Parafrankia irregularis: one gene and its partner. The protein of the gene in region 1 binds, or shares a complex with, the protein of each later gene. Links are inferred from orthologs where the notes say so. Each region holds a gene or a part of one and is shown on either strand. Other genes may lie near its edges.

What was found. The genes of interacting proteins can lie anywhere in the genome.
Region 2: the proteins of AWX74_RS26315 (region 1) and trxA are in contact, whole or in part, in an NMR structure (PDB 2IPA), measured with the Bacillus subtilis proteins. The link is inferred for Parafrankia irregularis from one-to-one orthologs.

The regions. Positions count from the first base shown.
Region 1 is NZ_FAOZ01000022.1:18,273-25,254, reverse strand. What follows is about bases 1,382-4,191. They hold AWX74_RS26315 (arsenate reductase ArsC), read left to right. Parts: upstream 1,382-2,487; coding sequence 2,488-2,895; downstream 2,896-4,191. Other genes in these bases: AWX74_RS26305 (hypothetical protein), read right to left, coding at 3,633-4,004; AWX74_RS26310 (anti-sigma factor), read right to left, coding at 3,034-3,486; AWX74_RS26320 (aquaporin), read left to right, coding at 1,738-2,448; AWX74_RS26325 (ArsI/CadI family heavy metal resistance metalloenzyme), read left to right, coding at 1,382-1,726. Outside these bases: AWX74_RS26335 (metal-sensitive transcriptional regulator), read right to left, coding at 244-507; AWX74_RS26330 (ArsR/SmtB family transcription factor), read right to left, coding at 566-1,006; more of AWX74_RS26325, read left to right, coding at 1,109-1,381; AWX74_RS26300 (GNAT family N-acetyltransferase), read left to right, coding at 4,532-5,014; AWX74_RS26295 (MATE family efflux transporter), read left to right, coding at 5,829-6,800; AWX74_RS26290 (replication-relaxation family protein), read left to right, coding at 6,974-6,982. UniProt on the Bacillus subtilis protein: Catalyzes the reduction of arsenate [As(V)] to arsenite [As(III)]. In vitro, can dephosphorylate para-nitrophenyl phosphate (pNPP).
Region 2 is NZ_FAOZ01000011.1:183,408-190,380, forward strand. Bases 2,095-4,895 are described here. They hold trxA (thioredoxin), read left to right. Parts: upstream 2,095-3,232; coding sequence 3,233-3,559; downstream 3,560-4,895. Other genes in these bases: trxB (thioredoxin-disulfide reductase), read left to right, coding at 2,095-3,017; AWX74_RS19060 (N-acetylmuramoyl-L-alanine amidase), read left to right, coding at 4,094-4,895. In the rest of the region: RNA polymerase sigma factor SigM, read left to right, coding at 1-290; AWX74_RS19045 (anti-sigma factor), read left to right, coding at 300-1,709; more of trxB, read left to right, coding at 1,977-2,094; more of AWX74_RS19060, read left to right, coding at 4,896-5,362; AWX74_RS19065 (GNAT family N-acetyltransferase), read left to right, coding at 5,932-6,573; tnpA (IS200/IS605 family transposase), read right to left, coding at 6,728-6,973. UniProt on the Bacillus subtilis protein: Participates in various redox reactions through the reversible oxidation of its active center dithiol to a disulfide and catalyzes dithiol-disulfide exchange reactions.

The DNA of each region.
Region 1 (6,982 bases):
GACCGGTGCCCGGCGACGGCCGTGACGGCACCCACCGATGCCCGGCGGGACGGCTCCAACACGCCGGGCCGTCGCCGCCGCACCCCGGACGGGCGCCCCCATACCCGGGGGGGTATCTGCGGAACCTGGTACCGCCCGCCCAGTGCCACACCGCGCGGGTGGCCGGTGCCACACCGCGCGGGTGGTGGGACTGCCTCGCGGTTCCACCGCCCGCACGGCCCCGGGAGCGCCCCGGTACGGGCGTCAGGACAGGGCCATGAACAGCCTCTCCAGTTGATCCTCCGTCAGCGGTGGCTGCTCGCCGCGTTCGCGTGCGGCCTGGCACTGGCGCATTCCGGTGGAAATGATTTTGAAGCCCGCCTTGTCCAGCGCCCGTGACACCGCCGCGAGCTGCGTCAGCACCCGCTCGCAGTCGTCACCGTTCTCGATCATGCCGATGACGGCGCCGAGCTGACCGTGGGCGCGACGCAACCGTGTCAGCGCGTCCGACAGGATCGCGGCGTTCATCTCCACCAGGCCCCACCTCCACGGCGAGGGTACCCCCCGGGGTACCTGGGCCGTCTCGCTACGGAACGGTGGGAAAGGCAACAGGTGCTGGTGCCGGTGTCGGCGTGAGCATCGCCGCGAGGGTGGCCATGGTGCCGGGCACGGGGCGGTAGTAGGCCCACACGCCGCGCTTCTCGCGGGTGATCAGACCGGCGTCGACGAGGACCTTGAGGTGATGGCTGACCGTGGGCTGGGTCAGGCCGAGCGGCTCGGTGAGCTCGCAGACGCAGGCCTCACCGCCGTCACGTGCGTAGATCATGGACAGCAGTCGCAGTCGGGTGGGCACGGCGATCGCCTTGAGGACGGTGGCGAGCCGCTCGGCGTCCTCGACGGACAACGGCTCGCGGGCCAGTGGCCCGCAGCAGGCCGAGAGCGCTCCCGTTGGTGCTCCCGTGAGCTCGGGGGCCTCGGTGCGAGGGGCGAGGGCGGGGCTCGCGGCCGGCGGGGGTGTCGTCGCCATGGGTCCCAGCATGCCCCAGGACATTGACAGTCGTCTATGTGGTCGGTCATCCTCTGCTCATCCAGACATAGACGGTCGTCGATGTGATCGTGGGGGTTCGTGATGGAGCGGGTGCAGCTGGCGCTGAACGTCTCGGATGTGGACGCGGCGGTGGAGTTCTACCGGAGGCTGTTTGGGGCCGAGCCGGCGAAACGGCGGCCGGGGTACGCGAACTTCGCGATCGACGCGCCGCCGTTGAAGCTGGTCCTGATCGAGAACCCGGCGGCGCGTGGTGCCGGGGTCGCCGGGGCGCTCAACCACCTGGGCATCGAGGTCGGGACGTCCGACGAGGTGTCCGCGGCCACCGCGCGCCTCGCCGGGGCCGGGCTGGCGACGGCGGTGGAGGAGAACACGGCCTGCTGCTACGCCCTGCAGGACAAGGTGTGGGTCGACGACCCGGACGGCGCGCCGTGGGAGGTCTACACGGTGCTCGCCGACGTCGCCGAGACGACCCGTCCAGGTGCGACGCCGTCGGCCGCCGAACGTGCGGAGCGTGCCGGGGGCCCGGGCTCCGCCTGCGACTGCGGCCCGATCTGCGCGCCAGACGCCACCGCATCCACCGCAGTCGGCACAGTCACCGCAACCACCGCATCCACCGCAGTCGGCACAGTCACCGCAACCACCGCATCCACCGCATCCACGGCGGAGCCGGGACCGGCCTCGACCGGCTCCTGCTGCTGAACCCGCCGCCCGTGACGAACGCATTGGCGGGCCATCCGCCGCTGGTACGGCCGCCGCTGGCACGACGGCTGCTCGCCGAGGCGCTGGGCGGCCTGCTGCTGGCGGCACTGGTCGTCGGTTCCGGAATCGCCGCGCAGCAGCTGAGCCCGGGCCAGGTCGGCCTGCAACTGGTCGAGAACGCCGCGGCGACCGCCGCCGGCCTGTACGCGATCATCCTGATGGTCGGGCCGGTGTCCGGCGCCCACCTCAACCCGGTCGTCACGGCGGTCGACGCCGCGTTCGGTGGCCTGCCGTGGCGGGACGCCGCCGCCTACCTGCCCGCCCAGGCCGCCGGCTGCTGCGGAGGCGCGATCCTGGCGAACCTGATGTTCGACGGCCCGGCGGTGTCGATCTCTACGCACCACCGGGCGTCGGGAGCACACCTGCTCGCCGAGGTCGTCGCCACCGCCGGGCTGATCCTGCTGATCTTCTCGCTGACCCGGACCGCCCGCGCGGAACGGGCACCGGCCGCGGTCGGCGCCTACATCGGCGCCGCCTACTGGTTCACCAGCTCCACCAGCTTCGCGAATCCCGCGATCAGCCTCGGACGGATGCTCTCCGACACGTTCGCCGGTATCGCCCCCGCATCCGTCCCGCCCTTCGTCGTCGCCCAGGTCGTTGGTGGCCTGGTCGGCTACTGCCTGGTCCGCGTGCTCTACCCACTGGCGTCTGCCGGGCGGTGAGCAGGCGGTTTCCCACACCGTGAAAGGACTGAGCCATCCGTGCCCGAGAAACCGTCGATCCTGTTCGTCTGCGTGCACAACGCCGGCCGTTCCCAGATGGCCGCCGGCTTCCTCACCCACCTCGCCGGCGACCAGGTCGAAGTCCGTTCCGCCGGCTCAGTTCCGGCAACTGAGGTCAACCCGGTAGCCGTGGCGGCGATGGCCGAGATCGGCATCGACATCGCCGCTGCGACACCGAAGATCCTCACCGCCGACGCGGTCGCGACCTCGACCCTGGTCATCACCATGGGCTGCGGCGACACCTGCCCGGTCTTCCCCGGCATCCGATACGAGGACTGGAAGCTCGACGACCCCGCCGGCCTTGACGTCGACGCCGTCCGCCCGATCCGCGACGCGATCCGCGCCCACGTCGAAACGCTTCTGAACGAACTTCTGCCCACCGGCTGAGGCCATGAGCGGTTACCCGCGATGGCCTGACATTCATGCCGAACAGTCCGCCCGGCCCGCCGATGGGAGGTCTTGGAGGAGGCGCATCCGGACACGTTGACGGCGCCGGGGAGCTGGACGGTAGGCGCGGGCGACCGGCTATTCACCGCCGCGTCGCTTCGCCAGCTCGATCGTGACTCGTCGGCCCGGCCCGGTGGAAGTGCGGACCTCACCGGCGAGCGCGTTCAGCACGGTCCAGGCGAACGTGTCCCTCGACGGCGGCTCACCGTCGAGGCTGTCGACCGAGACGGTCACCCTCAGGACGCCCGGCGACAGCGTGAAGACGCATTCCAGGGACGATTCGGGGACCGCGGAGACCAGCAGAAGGGCGCAGGCCTCGTCCACGGCGATCCGCAGATCCTCGATGTCGTCGAGGGTGAAGTCCGCCCGCGCGGCCAGGGACGCGGTCGCGGTGCGAAGGACGACCAGGAAAGCTCCGGTGGCGGGGATGGTGAGCTGCACGACGTCGCGCGGACCGTCACCGTGGCCGTCGCCGGAGCTGCCATCGCCATCGCCATCACCATCGCCGGCGGCTGGAGGTGCCGTATCCATGTTCCGCTCCCAGCGCTGGGCCGTTCCGGCTTAGAGATCCGTCGCCGGTGTCGAGTTCGAATTGTCCGCCGTCCGCCGGGCACATTCCCACAGCGGGCCGTCGCATACATCATCAGACCGATCCGGCCGGCAACAGCCCAGTGGGGTCAGACGGGTTCGGGAGAGGTGCACCCGCGCAGGCGGTTGACGACGAGATCGGCATGACCAGGCCTGGTCTCCTCGGCGCTGTCGATGGACGTACAGACGAACCGCCACCGGGCTGGACCGGCGCCGCGGAACCGGGCCTTGCTGCGGTCTTCGAGGACGGCGATGCCACCTCGGGTGTCGCCGGTGAGCGAGTAGACGGTCGGATCGCCCTCTGTGTCGAGCGCGGTGCTTTCCAGCACTGCTGCCCGCCGGGCGGCGACCGCCTCGACGAAGCACCGTCGGGCCTCCCCGGCGGCCAGGCTGCGTGGCCCGATCCGCTCGCTCCCACAGTCGACGACGGCGGCCCCGACGACGGTGCCGCCGCTGGGCACCGAGGGCAGGACCTGCGGCTGAGTGGGCTCGCCCGAATTTTCGCAGCCAGTCAGCGCAAGAGCCGCCACAAGAGAGGCAAGAGCACCGACAACGGTCAGCTTGCGATCAATGTCCCTTGACGTCATGGCTTTTGGACGCACGCGCGGGCATCGCGGTTCACCCTGCTGTTCGACGTGCTGTTCGACGTGCGACGGCGGCTCGGGCACCGTTCACCGAACCTGACGGCGGAGGGCCTGCACCCATTCTGATGCGGGACGCTACGAGGAGCGCCGGACGGCGATGGTGCCGGTACATGGGCGAGGGATGCAAGGCCGTCTGACGGGGCTACGCGGGCCCCTTGCCCCTTCCCCGGCGGGATCGTCGTGCGTATCGCGGGGGAACGGCGCTCATGCCTGAGGCCAAGACCTTCTGGCGTGATCAGAGGTCCAGTAGGAATTCGTGATGGTCTCCCCAGCCGTTCGGCCTGCGGTACATCACAGGACGCCGAAAGCCGATTGACTGCGCCCACACCAGCCATACTGAGTCCGTGGATCCGGTGATACGTCCTCTGCTCGCCGCGGATGTGGAAGAGGTCGTTGCATTCTCGGTGGATGCATGGGGCCCGGTTTTCGCGTCGGTCGAACAGGTGCTTGGGCGTGCCGTCTTTCTTCGGGTATGGCCGGACTGGCCCGTTTCTCATGCGGAGTTCGTGCGCGGGGTCTGCCTGGGGGATAAGGCCAGGGTCTGGGTGGCGGACGTCGACGAACACGCCGCCGGTTTCGTCGCTGTCATCATTGATCGGGAGCTGAGCAGGGGCGAGATCGAGGTTATCGGCGTGGATCCGCGCCATCAGCGGAAGGGGATCGCGGATGCCTTGATGACGCAAGCCATCGAGTACATCCGAAGATCTGGATGCCGCGTTGCCATCGTCGAGACCGGCGGTGATCCGGGTCATGCTCCCGCGCGAGCCACCTACGAAAGCGCCGGTTTCACGGCACTGCCCATGGTCCGGTACCACAGGAGTCTCTGAGGTAGTCGTTACGCGACAAGCGCTGTCTCAGGCGCAACGCCGTGATTGCCTGACGGCATGGAGTTCACCCGCGCTGTCCGGGGAGCGTGGCGTTCTCGCGTTGTCTCCCGGTTTTGGCCGGCGTGCCTCTGCTCGTTTTCGGCTGCCACCGGCGCACGCGGCGGATGCCCCGCGGTTCCCTGCGCGGTGTCTCGGCCGATTCCGGGACGCTGTCGGCCGGTGTCGTTCCTCGAACATCTCGGGATCGTCTACGTCGTGCGGGCTGCGACGCGCCCGGCGAGCACGGCCAGGCGCAGCCGGCCGCGCGGCGCAACCCGCACCACGGCTTGATCAATAAAGGGACTGATCCGGCTGCCTGCGGTCGGCGTTCGACGCGCCAGACGTCTACGTCGGTGGGACCAACGACCGGACGAGGTGACGGCACTGGCCGGTGAGCGCCTGCTCCCGCGGCCCTCGGAGGTCGCGACGATGCTCGACCGGGTACGGCGAAGATCTACGAACCGCTGGCCACGAACCAACTCGCCCGGGCACCGATCGGACCGGCAAGCCACCCCAAAACCCCGGCTACCCAAGAGCGCCGGCCACCCGGGGGGCTTGGGGGGTCGCCCCCCCAACAAACTGACACGACGCCAAGGCCCAGTCCCACTGGGCACAAACCACCCAAGTCGTGTGCCCCCGGGGAGGCTCGGACAGCATCCACGCAGAACCGGGCCAAAGCGAGCCTGGTCGTGTCGGCCCGCGTACCTGCATTTATCACGCCCAGTGACGGATCGCGGCCGGCGGCGGCGCGGGCGCTGACCGGGGGCGGTGCCTGATGGCCGCTGATGGCGCCGCCGTGATGGACGCTTCGACTGGAACGCGGCCGGTAGCAGGAAGTGACGCGGCGGTCACCCTCGTCACGGTGATCATGATTGTGGTCGTCGGGCTCACGTTCGCCTTCGGGTTCGGCAATGTGTTCCAGCTCGGGTTGCGTCTGGGAGTGCCGGTCTGGGTCGCGCCGTTGGTGGCTCCGGCGGTCGACTTGTCCGTGGTGGGCCTCTTGCTGGGCACGCGGCAGATGGCGCTGCAGGGTGCTCCGCCGGAGCTGCTGCGTCCGGCGCGGCGGCTGCTGGTGTTCTCCAGCGTGGTGACGCTGGCGTTGAACATCGCCGAGCCGGTGATCGCGGGGGACTACGGGAAGGCCGCGTTCGACGCGGTCGGCCCGGCGCTGCTGATCGGCTGGTCTGAGGTTGGCCCGGGGCTCCTGCGCGCGATGCGCCACCCCACCACCTTCCATCCCGCAGCGCAGGACGCCGCGATCCCTCAGCCCGCATCCCGGCCGACAGAGACTGCCGGGGCAGTGGTGTCCACCGCGGTGCCTGTGGCAACGGAAGGTGGGAGCCCGCGGGCCGAGGTGGGTGCGGTTCCTGCGCAGCGCGCTCCCGAGCAGGCGAACGCCGTGGTGGTCGATGGTTCGCTGTTGGACCGGGCGCGGCGTGAGGACGCCCGTTACTGGGAGGAACACCGCCGTCCGATCTCCTCGGACGAGCTGCGCAAGCGGCTGAAAGTCGGCTCGAAGAAGGCGCGGGCGCTGGTCACGCAACTGCGCATCGAGGCGCACCGGGTGCTGGAGGAACACGTCCCCAACGCTGACGCGTCTGAGGTCGGCACAGCCGCGATCGTGCTGGAGGCCGATGACGCGGCTGCGGACGGGCTGCCCGCGGTGGTCGTGCCGGGAGACGTCGACATGGTTGACCTTGGGCCGGTCGAGTCGGCCGAGACAGGTGCGCTGGCCGCTGTCGGATGAGGGTCCCCGCCCCGACGGGTGGGACTGGCGCGCACCCCGTGTGTTGGCGGGCGGGATGTCCCGGTGCGGATGCGACTGCCCGCTCACCTCCGGATTGGCCTGCCATCTGCCCCTTCCTACCTGCCTGTTCGTCGATCTCTGCCTGCCTGACGACCCTCGGGAGACCTCTCCGCATGATCACG
Region 2 (6,973 bases), on another replicon or contig:
AGGGCCGACCGGTCGCCGAGGTTGCCCAGCTGCTGGATATACCGGTCGGAACGGTTAAAAGCCGCTGCGCGCGGGCCCGGGCCCAACTCGCCGTTCATCTCGGACATCTCGCCCCCGAAAGGGCACCCCAGACCCCTGGCGGGAACCAGCCGGCGTCCCCTTCCGTCTCAGATGTGGGACGGCGTGACGCGCCGGACGGATCCAAAGGCCAGGCCGCAGGCTCAGGGGCGGGCGACAACACGAACCCGACCGCCCGCAGGGCCGGTCGACTGACTCGCCGGAGGAGGTGATCGACGGTGATGACGGACGAGCACGGCACCCAGGACTCTGATCCGGGCTGGCACCTCACGGGCCCCGGCGATTCCGATGATTCCGGTTGTTCCGAACTCGCTGACGGTACTGGCGGTATCGGTACCGGCGGGCCGGGCCAGGCCGGCCAGGGGCGAGCCTGGCGGCGGGACGCCCATCCCGACATCGAGGTGCTCGACGCCTACCTCGACACCCATCCCGATCCACCAGGCCCCGGCGCATCCCCGGGCGTGACCGCGAGCCGGGTTGACCGCCATCTCCGTTCCTGCGTCGCCTGCCAGGACACGCTGACCGCGCTGCGCCGGGTCCGGGCCGAACTCGCCCGCCTGGCCAGCATGACGATGCCGGACGACGTCGCCGAACGGATCCAGGCGGCCCTCGCCGCCCGCTCCGGCGCCGCGGCGTCCGCCGGCAGGCCCGCCGGCCGTCCGCTCGGCACCGACCTCGCTGACGGCCTCGACAACGCCGCTGACGTCCCGGCAGCCGACATCACGCCCGCGGGTATCCGGCGGATGAGCTTCGTGGACGGAGCCTCCGGATCCCGGTCCAGACCGGGATCCGGACCCCGGTCCGGATCCCGGCTGCACGGTGCCGGTGGGCGCCGCGGCCGGCCAGCGGGGAACCGCGGCAGCGGTGCTCGGGACTGGATCTCCATCGCGGCCGCGTGCGTCGCGCTGGTCGCCTTCGGCGCCGCCGTTCTCGCCGTGCGCGGGCTCACCTCCGGAACCAGCGCGGAGACCACGGCTGACGCCGCCGTCGCCGCTGCCAACCCGGCGGAGGCGGGCACCTTCGGCGCAGCCGCCCAACCGCAGCGCGAGGCACTGCCCACAGTCGCCTCGTCCGCGGCGAACGAGGCGGCTGCCGCCGGTGGAACGTCGGCTGCCGGCGCTGGCTGGGTGCTCGTCGCCGACACCGACAAGGTCCTGCGCCCGGCTGGCGTCGTCGCCCACGGCCAGCAGCTGCTCGCGGGCCAGCTCGCGATGACACGGCTTGCCTGGTCCGCCCTGGGCAGCCGCTCCGGCGCGACGGAGGCCGCGGCGCCCACGTCCGCCGCCACCGACGGGGCCGCGACCGCCGCTTCCCCTCCTCCATCCGCCGGCGCCGCCTCCGCCGACCAGGCCGCCGGTGCCGACCAGGTGTTGGCGACGACGCCTGAGTCGCTGGCCCGGGTTTACGACACTCCGCAGCTACGGATGTGCTACGAAACCCTCTCCGCGCAGACCGGCGGCTCCGTCATCGCGCTCGACCGGGTGCGTTTCGACGACCAGCAGGCGATCATGCTCGTGCTCTCGGTCGCCGGGCAGCCGACCACCGCCCACCTTGTCGTCATCGACGCGCACTGCGGATCCGTGCCGATTCCGGGTGCCGTCTGGTACAGCGTGAACGCGAGCCGTGGTTAGCGGGTCGAGCGCCACCGCACAGCCCGGGCGCCCGGCGGGCGGGTGAGCCGCCAGCCGGACCGGCGTGCCGACGTCACATGTATGTGGCGGGCCGCTGGGATCCACTGCTGGAATCAGCGACAGTCGCGCGCGGTTATGCGGGCAGACGTCAGTACCTGAAGGATCTGAAGAACCGCCAGTATCGAAGAACCGAAGAGAAGTCGAACCAAACCACGCGAGGCGAGGGACGTCGGCGGCAGACCGTCGGCGATCATGAAGGGAGCGGGTGTGGCAGCCCAGGGCAAGGACCAGGCGGTCCCGACCGCCGGGACCGAACGTTCCGGGGAGCGGGTCCTGGACGTCGTCATCATCGGATCCGGCCCGGCCGGGTACACGGCGGCGATCTACACCGCCCGAGCGAACCTGCGGCCGGTGGTGTTCGAGGGCGCAGTCACCTCCGGTGGCGCGCTGATGACCACGACCGAGGTCGAGAACTTCCCCGGTTTCCCCGAGGGCATCCAGGGGCCGGAGCTCATGGGCAACCTGCGCGCCCAGGCGGAGCGTTTCGGCGCCGAGCTCATCCCCGACGATGTCACCGAGGTCGACCTGACCGCCAACCCGAAGGTGGTCAGGGTCGGTGAGGAGACCTACCTCACCCGGTCCGTCATCGTCGCCACCGGCTCGGCCTACAAGAAGCTCGGGATCGAGCACGAGGACCGGCTGCTGGGCCGCGGTGTGTCCGCCTGTGCGACCTGTGACGGCTTCTTCTTCCGGGACCACGACATCGTGGTCGTCGGCGGCGGCGACTCCGCGATGGAGGAGGCGACGTTCCTCACCCGGTTCGCGAAGTCGGTGACGATCGTGCATCGGCGCGACAAGCTGCGCGCGAGCGTGATCATGCAGGAGCGCGCCTTCGCCGACCCGAAGATCAGGTTCCGGTGGAACTCGGAGGTCGCGGAGGTTCTCGGCGACGACAAGTTGACGGGCGTCCGGCTGCGCGACACGGTCACCGGCGAGACCGACGAGATTCCCGTGACGGGCCTGTTCGTGGCGATTGGCCACACGCCCCGGACAGAGCTGGTCGCCGACCAGCTCGAGCTCGACAAGGAGGGCTACGTCAAGGTGGCCCACCCGACCACGGCGACCAACATTCCCGGCGTGTTCGCCTGTGGCGACGTGGTCGACCACACCTACCGCCAGGCGATCACGGCCGCCGGCACCGGCTGCTCGGCGGCGCTGGACGCCGAGCGCTACATCGCCGGCAGTGAGGGCGTCGCCGACCCGACCGCCGTCGCGGCGCGGGTGCCGGATCCCGCGCTGGCCAGCTGAACCGGGCTGGCCACCAGGCCCGGGCTGGCCGCTCGGAAGGGCGGGCCATCCGGGCGGCGGAGTACCCCATCCGCCCGGTTTAGCCAGACAATTGGCTGGCCGACGGGGGAGGAGCGCCACCCCCGTCGAGCAGCAGGCAGGCCGCCAGCTACCGGCGGCCGCCACACCCAGGCAGCAAAGACAGCGAAGACCAGGAACGACCCGAGGAGAACCCCATGGCAGGTGCAACCGGTGTGGTGACGGACGACACGTTCGCCACCGAGGTACTGAAGAGCGACAAGCCGGTGCTGGTCGACTTCTGGGCCGAGTGGTGCGGCCCGTGCAAGATGGTCGCCCCGGTGCTCGAGGAGATCGCCAAGGAGCACGGCGAGAAGCTGCGGATCGTCAAGCTCAACATCGACGAGAACCCGCAGGTCGCCCGCGAGTACCAGATCATGTCGATTCCGACCATGGCGGTGTTCGTCAACGGCGAGGTCGACCGGACCATCGTCGGGGCGAAGCCGAAGGCGGCGCTGCTGCGCGATCTGGCGGCCTACGTCTGAGCAGTGCCTCGCCGCGCCGCTTCGCCGCGGGCATGACGGTTCCGCGGAGCCGTTGATCCCGCGTCAGCAGCAACACCGGCACGCACCGGCCGCACCAACAGCAACGGCCCGTTCCCTGTGGAGCGGGCCGTTGCTGTTGCGGCAGGTTCCGCGACCACAGGTGACATCCTCGGCACTCCTGGTGGACGCAGCCCGCCACCGGAGGCGGCCCGGACCAGCAAGCGCCCTCCACGGGGCTGTACGGGCCGTGGACATGATCGATTGACGGATGCAGCCCGGTACCTGGGCCCGGCCCGTTACCCTTGCTCACGGCCGGTAACAGGCAGCCGTCACACCGCGCGGACGGCGTCACGTGGGCCGGCGATTCCGTCGCGGGCCGGCGAAAGCCGTCGCGGAGCGGGAAAACCGGACGTTGGGGATCGCAGCCCTCGCGGACCAGCGGCGATGCCCTAATCTGATGGCGGGATTCGGCGGCCGAACCGGTTCGACGCTGGTTGACGGTTCGATGAACGCACATTCGAAAGGTGCTCATTCGTGAAGCTGCTGCGCCTTGGTGACCGTGATCCCTCCGTAGCCGAGGCACGGGCAGCTTTCATCCACCTCGGTTTCCTGCCGGTCGCACCACGCCAGGCCGCCGTGGCGGACAACGCGCCTGTCACCGCGACCGGGCCGGCCACCGCTACCACCGCCGGGGCCGTCACGCCTGCGGAGCCTGACGGGCAGACCTCGGCCACCGAGGCGGAGCGGTCAGCCGCAGAGACCGAGCCGGCTGTGACGGCTGATCTGTTCGACCGCGAGCTCGACAACGCGGTCCGGGCATTTCAGCAGAGCCGGGGGCTCTCCGTCGACGGCATCATCGGCCCCGACACGTTCCGGGCCATCGAGGAGGCTCGTCGCCGCCTGGGTGACCGGCTCCTCTACTTCAGCGTGACGCACCCCTTCGTCGGCGACGACGTCACCGCGTTGCAGGAGCGCCTGTCGAACATGGGCTTCGACGTCGGCCGCGCCGACGGAATCTTCGGCGCCCGCACCGACGTCGCCGTCCGCGACTTCCAGCGCAACCGCGGGCTCGACCCGGACGGCCTGTGCGGCCCGCGGACGCTTCGTGAGCTCAAGCGGCTGGAGCGCACCGTCACCGGCGGCCGCCAGGACGTCCTGCGCGAGTCGGTGCGTCTACTGGCCCGTGGGCCGTCCCTGCTCGGCATGGTCGTCGCGATCGACCCCGGCCATGGCGGCGACGACCCCGGTGTGACGAGCGGTCCGCTGTGCGAGCGCGATCTGATGGCGGATCTGGCGTCCCGGCTGGAGGCGCGCCTGCTCGCCTCCGGGCTCGAGGCGCATCTGGTCCATGGCCCACACGAGTCTCCGTCCGAGGCGGAGCGCGCCGCCCGCGCGAACGAGATCGGCGCCGACCTCCTCGTCTCGCTACACGTCGACGCGAGCGGCTCGATCCAGGCACAGGGCGTCTCGACCTACTACTACGGGCACGCGCGCGGGTCGTCGGCCGTCGGTGAGCGCTTCGCCCTGCTGGTCCAGCGAGAGATCATCTCTCGGACCGACATGGTCGACTGCCGGGCCCACCCCAAGACCTGGGAGCTGCTACGCCGTACCCGCATGCCCGCGGTGCAGATCGATCTCGGCTATCTCACCAACGCCCACGACGTGGCCGCCCTGGCGTCCACCGAGTTCCGGGCCGCGGTGGCGGAGGCACTGCTCGCCGCCACGCAGCGGCTGTTCCTCCCGCCGGAGCAGGACCCGCCGACGGGCCAGCTGCGGGTGCCACGCATCGCGGCCCGAACCTGACCGACGGGCCCCGGAACGCGCCGCAGCCGGGTGAGCGGCGGACCGAGGATCTGAGGATTGTCGTCGTCCTGCCGACCACGATCCTCAGATCCTTGTCCGGCGGCGGCGACACCCCGGCGGCGGCCCGTGGCGGGCCACCACACAGAACCCACCCGCTCCGCGGCGACTCCCCCTGCTCGGCTGCCCCGCCGACTTCGCCGTTCGACCACTTCGCCGTTCGTCCGCTTCGCCGCGCTGCCGATCGTGCCGCTCCGCCCCACCCGAACCGTCCCACCCGACACCGCTCTGCTGCCCGACACCCCTCGGCGGCCCCGCCGCCGCTCCGCTGCTCAGCGCCTATTTCCAGCGCTCGGCGCCACCCCCGAATCGCGCCGCCGCCGGGTATCGGACGCCGCTCCCCTGCAACGCACGCCGTGCCTCGGTCCGCAACGCCCACCCGGCAAAGTTTCACGTGGAACACCTCACGGCGTGCCCGTCGCCATCAATGCCGGCGGGCGTCCTAGGCTGTCGGAAGTAAGCGATAGTTCCGGCCGGACAAGGCTGTCCGAACCGCTGGGAGGCGTAGCTCGATGAGTCGACGGATCGCGAACATCACGCTCGACAACATCGACGACATACCGCTTCCATGTCGGCGATGCGTCTTCTGGGAACTCGATCCAGTCGCCCGCAGCCGCGCGGAAGAGGCCGGCGCGACGGACATCGAGAAGGAAGCCTGGGTCTCCGCCGCCCTCCTCGAATGGGGCAGCTGCGGAAAAATCGCTTATGTCGACGACGTCCCGGCCGGCTTTGTGATGTTCGCGCCGCCGGCGCACGTACCCCGCTCGGTGGCGTTTCCGACCAGTCCGGTCAGCCCGGACGCGGTGTTGCTGATGACGGCCCAGATCGTCGAGGAGTTCACCGGCCAGGGTCTGGGCCGGGTGCTCGTCCAGGCGGTCGCGAAGGAGATCACCCGACGCGGCTACCGGGCGATCGAGGCCTTCGGGGATCTGAAGGGTTCCGACACCCGCTGCGTGGTGCCAGCCGACTACCTGCTCGCCGTCGGGTTCAAGACCGTCCGGCCGCATCATCGCTGGCCCCGCCTGCGCCTGGAGGTCAAGAACGCGGTGAGCTGGCGGGAGGATGTCGAGGTGGCCCTGGAGCGCCTCCTGGGGTCCATGAGTCCCGAAGGCGTGCTACGCGGCCAGGTGAATCCCGTCCCCGGGGCGATCTGAGCCGACTGCCGCCGCCCGTCAGGGCCGGCGTCCCGCGTGGCCCAGCGTGGGCGGGCCGCTCGGAGTCTCGTGGCCGAATCCGGTCCAGCCGGGATCCGGGCCGAGGTGCTCACCGGAGGAACGTAGCGCGCAAGCCCCGTCCTTCAGGGCGGGGTCAGCGCATCGGGGCTGGTCTTCGCTGCCCTTCGATGTACTCGCGCGACAGCGCGATGCGGGCTCCACCGGTGGAGCCCGCGAAGTACGACAGTGACCTGAAACGCCCCCGCATCGAGGCGTGGTTCACCCGGCCGGTGAACTCGGCCCGTGGCATCCACCCGGGCACGCCCTTCAGGGAGTTCACGAGCGCGGACACGGCGACCTTCGGTGGGTGTTCGACCAGCAGGTGCGCGTGGTCGTCTTC